DNA from 3 places in the Cobetia sp. 3AK genome. Region 3 is predicted to be linked to each of the others. Evidence: predicted binding sites of a transcription regulator. Region 3 holds the regulator's gene; each other region holds the start of a gene.
What was found. The regulator PhoB, encoded in region 3, activates phosphate uptake and scavenging genes when phosphate is short. The targets are predictions, from matches to a motif close to TGTCATANNNNTGTCANA.

Region 1: QD228_RS09715 (UTRA domain-containing protein) is a predicted target of PhoB. The motif match lies at 2,212-2,229, and genes of this name have one in related genera.
Region 2: QD228_RS11725 (PhoX family phosphatase) is a predicted target of PhoB. The motif match lies at 2,111-2,128, and genes of this name have one in related genera.

What each region holds. Positions count from the first base shown of each region.
Region 1 is NZ_JARWKR010000005.1:354,769-358,930, forward strand. Features, by position in the region: gene QD228_RS09705 (alkaline phosphatase family protein) at 1-637, opposite strand, end outside; gene QD228_RS09710 (extracellular solute-binding protein) at 730-1,818, opposite strand; gene QD228_RS09715 (UTRA domain-containing protein) at 2,393-3,163, shown strand; gene QD228_RS09720 (NYN domain-containing protein) at 3,314-3,808, opposite strand.
Region 2 is NZ_JARWKR010000007.1:92,033-96,194, reverse strand. Features, by position in the region: gene QD228_RS11725 (PhoX family phosphatase) at 1-2,020, opposite strand, end outside; gene QD228_RS11720 (3-deoxy-7-phosphoheptulonate synthase) at 2,261-3,421, opposite strand; gene QD228_RS11715 (sigma-70 family RNA polymerase sigma factor) at 4,150-4,162, shown strand, end outside.
Region 3 is NZ_JARWKR010000006.1:90,871-95,032, reverse strand. Features, by position in the region: gene cysZ (sulfate transporter CysZ) at 1-704, shown strand, start outside; gene phoR (phosphate regulon sensor histidine kinase PhoR) at 810-2,105, opposite strand; gene phoB (phosphate regulon transcriptional regulator PhoB) at 2,113-2,802, opposite strand; gene ubiA (4-hydroxybenzoate octaprenyltransferase) at 3,030-3,911, opposite strand; gene QD228_RS10135 (chorismate lyase) at 3,942-4,162, opposite strand, start outside.

The DNA of each region.
Region 1 (4,162 bases), on a different contig from region 3:
AGCGGTCGGCGTTCATGCCGTGATCGGCGGTGACCATCACCTGATAGCCGGCCTCCAGCCAGCAGGGCAGGTAGTCGGCCAAGGCGACATCGGCATGACGCGCCGCATTGCGATATTGCGCGGACTCACCGCCGTGGCGGTGGCCGGCGTCATCGATGTTCATGCTGTGCACCAGCAGGAAGTCCGGGTCGTGACGCAGTCTCAGCATCTCGGCATCGCTGAAGACGTGGTCGTCCGGGTAGTGATCCTGCCAGTAGAAGATGCCCGCCTGGATGGCGGATTCGGGATTGTCGAGCAGTCGGTGTCTGGCCGGCACGAAGGGGGCGGCGACGTAGAGTTCGCTGACCCAGTGATAGGCGGCTGCCGCGGTGCGTCGCCCCTGCTGACTGGCGAGATCGAACAGGCTCACGCCACGCGAGCGTCGCACGATGCCATTGTTGACGATGCCGGAGTCGACGGGCAGATCACCGGTCAGCAGGCACTCATAGAGCGGTCGCGACATCGCTGGCAGCTCGCACTCCAGCGACTGGTACTGCCCGCGACCGGCCTCGACCAGGGCACTCAGATAGCCCATGGCATGCCGGCCCACGGCATGGTTGAGGCCATCGAGCACGACAAGAATGACACGCTGGGACATGAAGACTCCGTGAAGCTCAAGACGGCACCGTGTGGACGGTGCCGTCTGTCAGGATGGTGCGCGCTCTATCCGCTCTGGACAGAGGCCGGGGGTCACTGCTGGTGGATCAGTACCTGGGACTGCCACTGACGCGGCAGCTGTCGGGCACTGGCTTCCCAGCCGGCGAAGTCCTGTACCGGGCGGGCATTGGCGTACTGCTCGTTGGGCAGCAGCTTGGCGGCGATGTCTTCCGGCAGGGTCAGGTGCTCGGCGCGGATCGGGCGGGCGTAACCTGCCGCCAGGTTCAGCTGGCCGGCATCTGACAGGATGTACTCACGCGCCAGCTTGGCGGCGTTCGGGTGAGCGGCATGCTTGTTGATGATGGTGGCGTAGCCCGAGGTGACGGAGGCATCCGAGGGGATGACCACCTCGAAGGTGTCGCGGTTGATCTGATCGCGATAGTTGAGCGCGTTGAAGTCCCACAGCAGCGCGACCTCCACCTCGCCCTTCTCCAGGTTGGCGATGCTCGGCTCGGCCAGTGACAGGCGTCCCTGGCGGGCCAGTTCGGCGAACACTTCCAGACCCGGCGTCAGGTCTGACTCGCTGCCGCCATTGGCGAAGGCTGCGGCCAGGATGGCGTTGTTGGCCTGGGAGGCCTTGCCGACCGCGCCGACGGAGACCTTGTAATCGCCATTGGCGAGATCCGCGAAGGAAGCGGGGCGCTGATCTTCACTGACGAGTGTCTTGTTGATCATCAGGGAGATGGTGCCGGTGTAGCCCAGCATCCACTCGCCATCTTCATCCTTGGCCCAGTCGGGAATCTCGTCCCAGGTGGTCGGCTTGTAGGCTTGAGTCACGCCCTGCTTGACCGCGATGGGGCCGAAGGCGAAGCCCACGTCACCGATATCTGCCGTGGCGTTCTCGCCTTCGGCCTTGAACTTGGCGACTTCCTCGGCGGAGCTCATGTCGGTATCGCTGTGCGCGATGGAATACTTCGACTCGAGGTCTGCCCAGGTGTCCTTCCAGTTGGCCCAGCTGTCCGGCATGCCGACGCTGTCGACGCGGCCTTCTGCCTGGGCGGCCTTGAGCAGTGCTTCCGGCACTTCAGCGGCACTGACGGAGGCGCTGCTCAGCAGGGTGGCCATGAGGGCCGAGACCATCAGGCCGGCGGTACGGGGCGAGGTAGCGGTGAACGACTTCAATGACAATCCTCCCAGACGGGGTAATCAACGGATGCGAGAGTGCATTCCTGGCCAGCGAGTCGCCGAGGCGAGCAGGCAGGCGAGATGGGGTCAAAGCTGGTTCTTGTCCTGCGCAGTCTTCCTCGAGACCTGCCACCTCAATTTCTGTGGTCTAGTTCAGTCTCGGGGCTGACATGACTTTACGCAGCGGTTGTGACAGTCGCGTGTCGTCACTATGTCAGTGTCGTGATGTCAGTGTCGTGGCAATGAGCCATCAGCCATCAGCGCTACATGTTTTGACGCAACGCTGCGTGGTGCCGGCTGATTTCCTGACAATTCCCTGCATGACAGCGTGCTCCTGTGCTAGATATCCGCCTCGGATTCTCACGCGCAGCACACAGGAAAGCCTTGCGCTGTCACCGGATCGTCATGCCTGTGTCATGGTGCTCGGCGAGCGTGGGCTGACTCGCCTGGCGACGTCTACACTAGACCACAGCGATCGCGATTCTCGAGCCTTGTCATGATGGACACCTTGGATGACATGCAAGTGACTCGCCAGAAATCGCTCTCTTTCGTTATCTTTCAGGAACTTCGCATGCCTTCATCATCGATCGAGCCCACAGGTGACGATGCAACTTCCCTGACGCGCACGGCGGATTTGCCCGTCACCGGGCTCAAGGGCAGGCTGCTGAACCATCTTGAAGCAGCGCCGCTGCATGCCTCGCAGCGTCTGCCGTCCGAGCGTGAGATGATCGAGCGGTTCGGCACCACACGAGTCACCTTGCGAGATGCCTTGCTGCAGCTGGAAGCGGAAGGGCGAATCTATCGCGAGAACCGCCGCGGCTGGTTCGTCTCGCCGCCGCGCCTCAGGTATGACCTGCTGGCATGTCTGCCTTTTCACGAGATGGTGCAGTCGCAGCAGCGGGTCGCTTCCACCGAGGTGCTGGCCGCTCAGGAAGTTCCCGCTGATGAGGTGATCGCCCAGCGTCTGGGAATTGCACGGGGCGCCGGGGTCTATCGCATCACGCGGGTGCGGCGCATCGATGGCCGGCGGGTGCTGCACGTCTGTCATCACCTGCGACGCGACTGCTTCCCCGGCATTCTCGATTTCGACCTCTCGGCGCATTCGCTGACGACGCTCTACCTTCACCAGTACGCCATTCGCATCCGGCGCGTGAGCTTCGAGCTGGCCTCCAGCGTGTTCGACGCCGAGACGGCCGTCGCCCTGAATGCGGCACCGGGTAGCCCGGCGCAGCGCATCACGCGAATCAACTTCGATCAGAATGGCCGCGCAGTGGACTGCGATGATGAACACTGGCGTCACGATGCCATCGAGTTGACGTTATCCGCCGCACCACAGCGCTAGAGGGCAATCTGGGGACACACGCCACCAGTCTCCGGGACTTTCCTTCAACTCGACGAAAACGCCCGCAAGTCCTCCTCTGACGGGAAGGCTTGCGGGCGTTGTGGTAATGGCGTGCGTGATGTGGCCGTGGGGCATCGTGGGGGCAAGCCCTCAGCGCATCAGCAGCGTGTCATCTATCTCGCGGAAGTGATCAGAGCTGCGCATCAGGGCGAGGGCAGTGAGTGCCTCGACGCCGTAGACACGCGTCGTGACGGCATGGCGCGCTGCGACATGCTCCAGCAGCAGGGCGAAGTCACCATCGCCGGAGGCGAGAATGATCTCGTCGACCTCGGGGGCGGCTTCCATCACGTCGATGGTGATGCCGACATCCCAGTCGCCCTTGGCCGAGCCGTCGCCGCGCTGGATGAAGGGCTTGAGTTTGACCTCAAAGCCTATCTCGCGCAGGCGTTGCTGGAATTGCTGCTGCTTGGGGTCACCACGGTCAATCGCATAGGCGTAGGCATGCGTGATGCTGCCCAGGGATTCCAGTTCGGCCCACAGTCGGCGGTAATCGAATTGCCGGCCAAAGGTGTCGCGGGTGGTGTAATAGATATTCTGGACATCGATGAAGACGGCGAGGCGCGTGGGCGAGTCGGATGTCGGCAAGGACGGTTGGATTGCGGGCGTGGGAGAGTTCGACATTGGCTGTCACAGGGACCGGAAGGCTGAATGATGTGCCTGAAGCAGAGCAGGCAGGTACTGGAGGCGCGTGCGGCGTGGGAGTCGTTCAGGTGTCGCGGGATGACTCAGGCATTGCGCCTGGCTCCGACGATGAGTGCTTGTGCTGCTGACACCATGCAAGGAGAGCGGATCTGTCTTTCTCTGACCTGTCTGCTGTGATCTGTCTACCCTGACCTGTCTGGTGCTATCGGTTGAAAGCAGAGCTGTTGAAAGCAGCGCTGTTCCAGATAGCGCCATCTCGAGAGGAGGGCAGAGACCGGCCGCTGCCAATCATGGCGA
Region 2 (4,162 bases), on a different contig from region 3:
ACAACGCCGTCCTGTCAGGTGTCGCGAAGATGCCGGTCACTTCACAGCCGTTCGGGCCAACCGCGAAGCGCTTGAGCTGTGCCTGGTTATCGGCACCGATCACGGCAGCATCCCCTTCGGCCTGCTGAAGCGCGGCCGGCACGACCGCCAGTAGCTGGTCATTGGTGGCGTCCGCCACACCGGCGTAGCCGTTGTCCGTCTGGATCCACAGGATACCCTGCTCGTCCTCACGTTCGTCGAAGTAGAGGCCATCCGGACTGGCGAATTCATTCATCTCGGTCAGGCCGGACAGGTTGTCGGCGTCACTGGCCGCCGCGCCGAACACGAAGATCTCCCAATCGAAGGCGGTGTGATCCCCTGCCTCACGCCAGCGGATGATCTGTCCTGCCTCGTTGCCACCGCGCGGGTTGGCGGCATTGGTCGGCGCCGTCTTGTAACCGACTCCCGGCTCCTCGATGGCCTTGCCGTCATTGGTGAAGGCAGCCGCGGTACCCTCTTCGGTGCGCTTGGAGTTGTTGGTCAGTGTCATGTAGACCTCACCGGAAGCCGGGTCGACGGCACCCCACTCCGGGCGGTCCATCGGCGTGGCGCCCATCAGATCCGCCGCGTCCGCGGTATGGATGATGACGCCGGCCAGATCATCGGCCGCCAGGCCCAGCGCAGCGGCAAGCGTCCGGCCATCCCTGGTCACGGCGTCCGGCGTCAGCTTCAGCCACTTGCCAGTACCGTCGGCGGAGAACTGGGCAACATACAACGTGCCCTTGTCCAGATACTTGTCACCGATCGTCAGGCGATTCTTGTCGGCTCCCGGCACGTGCGCATCGGCGGCCTCCCATCTGGCATCGGAGACGAACTTGTAGATGTATTCGTTGCGCGAGTCATGGCCTGAATAGAACACCACCGGCTCGCCTTCGACCAGCTTGCCCGGCCAGCAGCCTTCATGGCGGAAACGTCCCAGCGCGGTGCGCTTGACGGCCTTCTCACCGGTGTAGGGGTCGATCTCGACGATGTAGCCGAAGGTACGTGGCTCATTGCGATAATCCTTGTCGGCACTGTCCGCCGTCGGCGTATTGTCGAAGCGCGCGAATTCGCCATCGACTTCGCTGGCATCTCCCGCGGCGGTTTCCCAGCCGTAGCGGCCACGCTCGGTCTCGATGCCGATGCGATCATCATCGCTCTGACGATCACTGCGCTTGACGAAGTACCCCGGCCAGTTCTCCTCACAGGTCAGGTAGGTGCCCCAGGGGGTATAGCCGTTGGCGCAGTTGTTGTTGGTACCACGCGTGCGCGTGCCATCCGGAGAGAAGGCAGTCTTGACGTAATCACTGCCTGCCACCGGGCCACTCAACACCATCTCGCTGGCGCTGGTATAGCGACGGTTGTAGCCGGAGTTGCTCACCACATCCCACTTGCCGCCGGCATCCTTCTTGACTTCGACGACGGTCACGCCGTGGGCATTGATCTCGGTACGCACTTCATCGGCCGGGCGCTTGCCGGACTCCGCATTGGTCGCGCCGCCCTTGGGCGCCCACAGGGCATCCTGATCGATGTACTCATTGTTCATCACCAGCAGGAAATTGCTGGAGGCGGTGTCTTCGCTCAGCGCGAAGTTGTGCATGCCGTCGTGATGCATGCCGATGCTGTTGAGCTGGGCCTCCGGCGTCATCGCCAGCGATTCACTCCACTGCGGTGCCTTGTCGTTGAGCGGAGTGCCCCACGGTGCCAGGACATGGGCGGTATACCCTGCAGGTACCACGAAGGCATCCGTGCGAGAGCCCTTGATGGACTCGAAGGCCAGCGCCAGCGGTGTCTTCGCCGGAGTCCCTGTGGTCTTGCCGCTGTCGGCATTGGCCGCACCGCTCAGGCCCGCCAGCCCGAAGCCGCCCAGCATGCTGGCAGCCGCCATGCCCAGACCACCCTGCAACACGCGACGACGGGAAAGGTGCTTGTCGATGATGGAAGAGAATGTCTCGTTGTGACTGGCATTCAGTAGGCGATGATCTTCAATTTCCTTGCTCATGCTGCTTCCCCGTAGTCAGGTTGCGGGTTGTTCTTTTCAGGCCTGGCCCCTGTGGGGCCGCCAAGGGCAACAAGAGTGATACGCGAACCAAATGACAGTCGTATGACGCGAACGATACGCCTCATGCAAACGACAGCGCCCGACGGTCGCATGACCATCGGGCGCGGGGAATTCACAAGCGCGAGACCTGCTCCGTCAGCCGTGAGGAAAGAGGGCTTCACCAGCAGGGTGGTGTCTGGGTCAGGCGTCTCGCAGACGCTCTGCCGCCAGACTCAGCAGATGCTCCGTCGTCTCCCACCCGAGACAGGCATCGGTCACGGAAACGCCATGGCGCAGCTGCGAGAGCTTGTCCGCTGCCGGCAATGCCTGCTTGCCCTCGTTGAGATGGCTTTCCAGCATCACGCCGATCAAGGCGTCATCACCGGCCAGACGCTGGGAGAGCACATCCAGCATCACTTCGCTCTGACGACGGTGGTCCTTGCGCGAGTTGGCATGACTGCAGTCGACCATCAGTCGCGGTGTCAGACCGGCCCCTTCCAGCTCTCGCCGGCAGGCGGCCACCGAGTCTGCATCGTAGTTGGGCTGACCATGGCCGCCCCGCAGCACCACATGGGTGTGGGGATTGCCCGCGGTCTCGATCAGCGCCGGGCGCCCGCTGTCATCCATGCCGAAGTGGCGATGCCCGTGAGCTGCCGCACCGATCGCCTGCACGGCGACCTCGACCCCACCATCGGTTCCATTCTTGAAGCCTACGGCGCAGCCAAGGCCGGAGGCCATCTCGCGGTGGATCTGTGACTCGGTGGTGCGTGCCCCGATGGCCGCCCAGCCGAGCAGGTCTTCCAGGTAGGCGGCGGTCAGCGGCTGCAGCAGCTCGGTCGCGACCGGCAGGCCCAGCTGGTTGATCTCGCGCATCAGCTCGCGCGCCTGACGCAGGCCGCTGGCCATGTCATCACTGCCATCCAGATGCGGATCATAGGCCAGCCCCTTCCAGCCCACCGTCGTGCGCGGCTTCTCGACATAGACACGCATCACCAGCTTGAGGCGATCACGGACCTGCGGTTCGATCACCGCAAGGCGCTGGGCGTATTCACGCGCGGCCTTGAGATCATGGATGGAACACGGGCCGACCACCACCAGCAGACGATCATCCTCCCCGGCAAGAATCGCGTTGATCTCAGCGCGGTGCTGGCGAATCTGGCCGGCCAGGTCAGCATCCACCGGCAGCTGCGCGCGCAATTCGCTGGCGCTGGGCAGGGCTTCACGGCTGATGCGTCCGGGAGTGGTCGGTGTCTGGGCGGCATCGAAGCGGGTCACGGGGGTAGTCTCGGCGGTCATGGTGTCGACAGTGGTATCGGCTGTGTGCGGGTCATTCGTCAACACGCGTTCAAGGCTGGCGTTCATGGTCTTCTCTCCTGTGACGAAGCTTCGGCTTCATCACGCAATATTCACTCTGACAGACAGGGACTTCGCGAATCGTCACCCCGATGTTGCTCGCCCTGCCCCGCGGTGACAGCGGAAAGAGGCAGGACGCCGCTAAATCGCCAGCGCCAATAACCATGCACGACCCGAGCGGAAGCGAAAGAGAAGCGGGTAGTCGGGATCGTGGTACGCATGGTCATTCCTCCAGTCATTCATGCTGCAATCATCGTTGGCACGTTAGGGTGGCACGCCTCTCTCGTCATGAGAGATTGCCGGGCCCAAACGCAAGAACCCCCGGTCGTGGCTGCGACCGGGGGTTCTTCAAGGTGGTGGCAGCCCGTACGAGACAGGCACGCCGTAACCTCAGGCGCGCCCCTGTGTAAACCAATACCAATAGCCAGCCGCACACGCAGCCGACGCCAGCTGACCCGAAGGGCAGGCAGCGGCAGTGCGAAGGCGGGAGCTTGAGGATTGATTCATGGGTCGGGCCGGTGTCCAGTGATGACGATGAAGCGTCGATGACTCTATCCTTGCACTACAAAACGTCGCACGCAAGCGTGATCGGGCAACAAACCGTTGCCTGCACGTATAAAGAAGGACTATCAGCCCGGAGTGGCATCAGTATAATCTTTGGTTGTCGAACGACATGATCGGCAACGCGCATTCGTCCAGCGGTGCCTGACACCGCGCCCACAGCTTGGAATGCATGCATGCAGGATTCCC
Region 3 (4,162 bases):
TCCGCGGGACCCGCATGGTCTATACCCCCGGGCTACGCCGTTTCGTGTTCGTACCACTGGCGATCAACCTGGTGCTCTACAGTGCCACGCTGTGGCTGTTGTTCAGCCAGTTCGAGGGCTGGATCGATTACTGGATGCTCAAGGTGCCCAGCTGGCTGGAATGGCTGAGCTGGTTGATCTGGCCGGTGCTGGTGCTGAGTCTGTTGCTGGCGGTGTTCTTCACCTTCAGCCTGGTGACCAATCTGATCGCGGCGCCGTTCTACGGCATTCTGGCCGAGAAGGTCGAGCATCGACTGGATGGCACCTTGATCGAGGATGAGCGTGGCCTGGTGAAGATCGGGATCGACTCGCTGGGGCGCGAGATGGCCAAACTGGGTTACTTCATTCCCCGCATGATCGCGCTGTTCATTCTCGGCTTCATTCCGGGCCTGAATCTGCTCTCACCGCTGCTGTGGGGGCTGTTCTCGGCCTGGAGCATGGCGATCCAGTATCTGGACTATCCGATGGACAACCATCAGGTCAGCTTCGGTGACATGAAGCAGCGTCTCAAGGCGCGCTGGTGGCCGTCACTGACCTTCGGTGGTGCCGTGTTCGTGCTGACGCTGGTGCCCTTGGCCAACCTGCTGTTCATTCCCGGGGCCGTGGCGGGTGCCGTCCTGATGTGGCAGAGCCACTACCGACAGCTGCCTGCACCGCGCCGCTGAGCCAGGCTTTATCGCGAGCGTTGACGAACGCAGATACCACGACGCCCCGCCGTGACCTCATGCAGAGGGCGCGGCGGGGCGTTCGTGTCAGTGGGGCTGCAACCGTCAGGCAGTCGTCGCGCAGCGGCGTTCCACCGGGAAATGACAACGGAAGCGTGCGCCCTCGCCGGGCAGGCTGTCGATCTCCAGGCGGCCCTGATGGCGGATCAGCACATGCTTGACGATGGCCAGCCCCAGCCCGGTGCCACCAGTGGCGGTGCTGCGTCCCTTGTCGATGCGATAGAAGCGCTCCGTCAGGCGCGGTAGATGCACGGGATCAATGCCGTCACCGTCATCCTCCACCTCGACCATCACGCCCTCGCTGGTGCTCTGGCAGCGCAGCGTGATGTGGCAGTCTTCCGGCGTGTAACGCACCGCATTGAAGACCAGATTCGAGATCGCGCTTCTCAGCTCCTGCTCCTCACCCATCAGGGCCAGTCCGGGCTCGACCTCCACCGTGATGACATGCCGCTCCTTCGAGAGGCCTTCGGCATCTTCCCGGATACGCGTCAGCAGCTGCGCCATGTCGATGCGACGTCCTTCGCCCGACAGCTCGTCGGTCTCCAGGCGCGACAGGGTCAGCAGATCCTCGACGAGGTGCTGCATGCGGTCGGTCTGACTCTGCATCTGTCCCAGGCCACGCTGCCAGCGCGGGGGCAGGTCATCGGCATAGTCGGAATAGGTCTCGAGGTAGCCGGCCAGTACCGTCAGCGGCGTGCGCAGCTCATGGGAGACATTGGCCACGAAATCGCGGCGCATTTCCTCGAGACGGTAGAGACGGGTGACATCGCGCACCATCACCAGGCGCTCGTTGTCACCGAACAGGGTGATGGAGATCTGCAGGGTCAGGTTGTCGGAGAGCGGCGATTGCAGGGTCAGCGGCTCACGATAGGCCAGCCGATTGAAGTAATCGATGAACACGGGGTCACGCAGATAGTTGGTGACGTGCTGGCCGCGGTCGTGACTGGCCTTGAGGCCGATCAACTGCTCGGCAGCGCTGTTCCACCACTCCATGTCGCCGTGATTGTCGAGCATCACCAGGCCATCGCGCATCGCTTCCGAGGATTCCTGGATGCGATTGAGGATGCTGCGCAGTCGCTCCTGTGCCTGACGCTGACCCTTCTGGTAGCGATACAGACGATCGAGCAGATCCCCCCAGACGCCATCGCCGGGCGGCGGCTCTTCATGGGGGTTGGTGATCAGCCAGGTGTAGAGGCTCTTGAGGTGCTTGAGATGGACGAACAGGTACAGCGCCAGCCCCAGCGCCAGGCCCCAGCCCAGCAGGCCGAGCAGTCCGCCGACCAGCCCGAAGCCGCCCGCCAGATAGCCCAGCCGCCATAGCTCGTTCGTCCAGTAGCGCATCCGCGTCTCAGGCCTGGGCGCTGAAGCGATAACCGGTACCGCGGACGGTCTGGATCAAGTGCTGATGCCCCTCGCCCAGCGCCTTGCGCAGACGACGAATGTGCACGTCCACGGTGCGCTCCTCGACATAGACATTGCCGCCCCAGACCTGATCCAGCAGCTGGCTGCGGGTGTAGGCGCGCTCCTGATGGGTCATGAAGAACTGCAGCAGGCGGTATTCGGTGGGGCCGACCTCCAGGGAGTTGCCGTGTGCGGTCACGCGGTGGCTGGCGGGGTCGAGCATCAGACCCTCGACTTCCACCGACTCCTCGACGCCCTTGGGCGTGGTGCGGCGCAGCACGGCCTTGAGGCGTGCCACCAGCTCGCGTGGCGAGAAGGGCTTGGTGATGTAATCGTCCGCCCCGGCCTCGAGCCCCTGGATCTTGTTGTCTTCCTCGCCCTTGGCGGTGAGCAGGATGATCGGCAGCTCCGCCGTGGTCTCGTCACGCTTGAGGCGGCGCGCCAGTTCCAGCCCGCTGGTGCCGGGCATCATCCAGTCCAGCAACAGCAGATCGGGCTTTTCATCGACGACGATGGCGTGGGCGTCCTGGGCATTGTCGGCCTCCAGCACGCGGTAATCCGCCATTTCCAGGGCGACGGCGATCATCTCGCGTATCGAGGATTCGTCGTCGACAATCAGTACGGTCTTGGAGCTCATCGCTAGATCCCATGCAGCAGTCGGCGCACGCGCCAGAATGACAAGTCGATGACGATTACAACCTGCTTATATGACAGTGAGATGACAATCGCCAGCTTGGCAGCTTGCCGCCCGGCTTGCCAGTGAGTCCCTCAACTCTCTCAAGGCGTGAATGTCACGCCTCGCCGCATGAGGAAGATCGCTGGCAGACCGGATGAGGACGCGGGCCCGTTGGCCGGAAAGAGGGATCAAGCAGCTGGCCAGGTCGCCAGCGCGATGCCCGCGAAGATCAGCAGGCCGGACCAGTGGTTGTTGAGAAATGCCTGGAAGCAGGGGCCACGCTCCCGCTCGCGAATCAGGCGCTGCTGCCAGACGAACGTCACGGCCGCCGCGGCCAGCCCCAGCCAGTAGAAGCCGCCCAGCGCCAGGTGCAGGCCGATGCCGATCAACACCGCCAGCATGCCCAGCTGCAGCAGACCGATCATCAGCGTGTCGGCGCGGCCGAACAGCACGGCGGTGGACTTGATGCCGACCTTGAGGTCGTCATTGCGATCGACCATCGCATAGGCGGTGTCGTAGGCCACCGTCCACATCAGATTGGCCGCGAACAGCCACCAGCCATAGGTCGGCACCTCCTCAAGCGTCGCCGCGAAGGCCATCGGAATCGCCCAGCCGAAGGCGGCACCCAGCACCACCTGCGGCAGATGATGAAAGCGCTTCATGAACGGATAGCTGGCCGCCAGCAGCACGGCGACGATCGACAGCAGCACCGTGGTCAGGTTGGTGAAGCACACCAGCACGAAGGCGGCCGCGACCAGCACACCGAACAGGGTCAGCGCCTCGCGCTCCGTGATGCGTCCTGAGGTCAGCGGGCGATCCCGGGTGCGTTCGACATGCTTGTCCCAGTGGCGATCCGCGTAGTCGTTGATCACGCAGCCGGCGGCACGCATCAGATAGACGCCAGCCACGAAGATCAGCAGCATATCGCGGTCCGGTAGCCCATCGGCCGCCAGCCACAGGGCCCAGAGGGTCGGCCACATCAGCAGCCAGGTGCCGATGGGGCGGTCCAGACGAGTCAGGGCGAGGTAATCGGCCAGTTTGGACGGGCGGGAAGCGGATGACGCTGACATCAAGACTCCTGATCGAACGGCAGTGGGGAATCAGAGTTCCAGAGCGTGCTGGAACCGAGGGGTGAAACCTTCCTGGACCAGTACCCGGAAGCGACCGTGCGAGAACATCGAGCGGCGCATCCACAGGCTGGCGGTGCGTGCCAGCGGCTGCGTGCTGGCAAGTCTCAGTGGCGCCCGGCTGACATCGATGGCGCTGCGGGTCAGGTCGGGCTGGCGGAACAGCCAATGGCCCAGCGAGCCTTCGCCGAGCG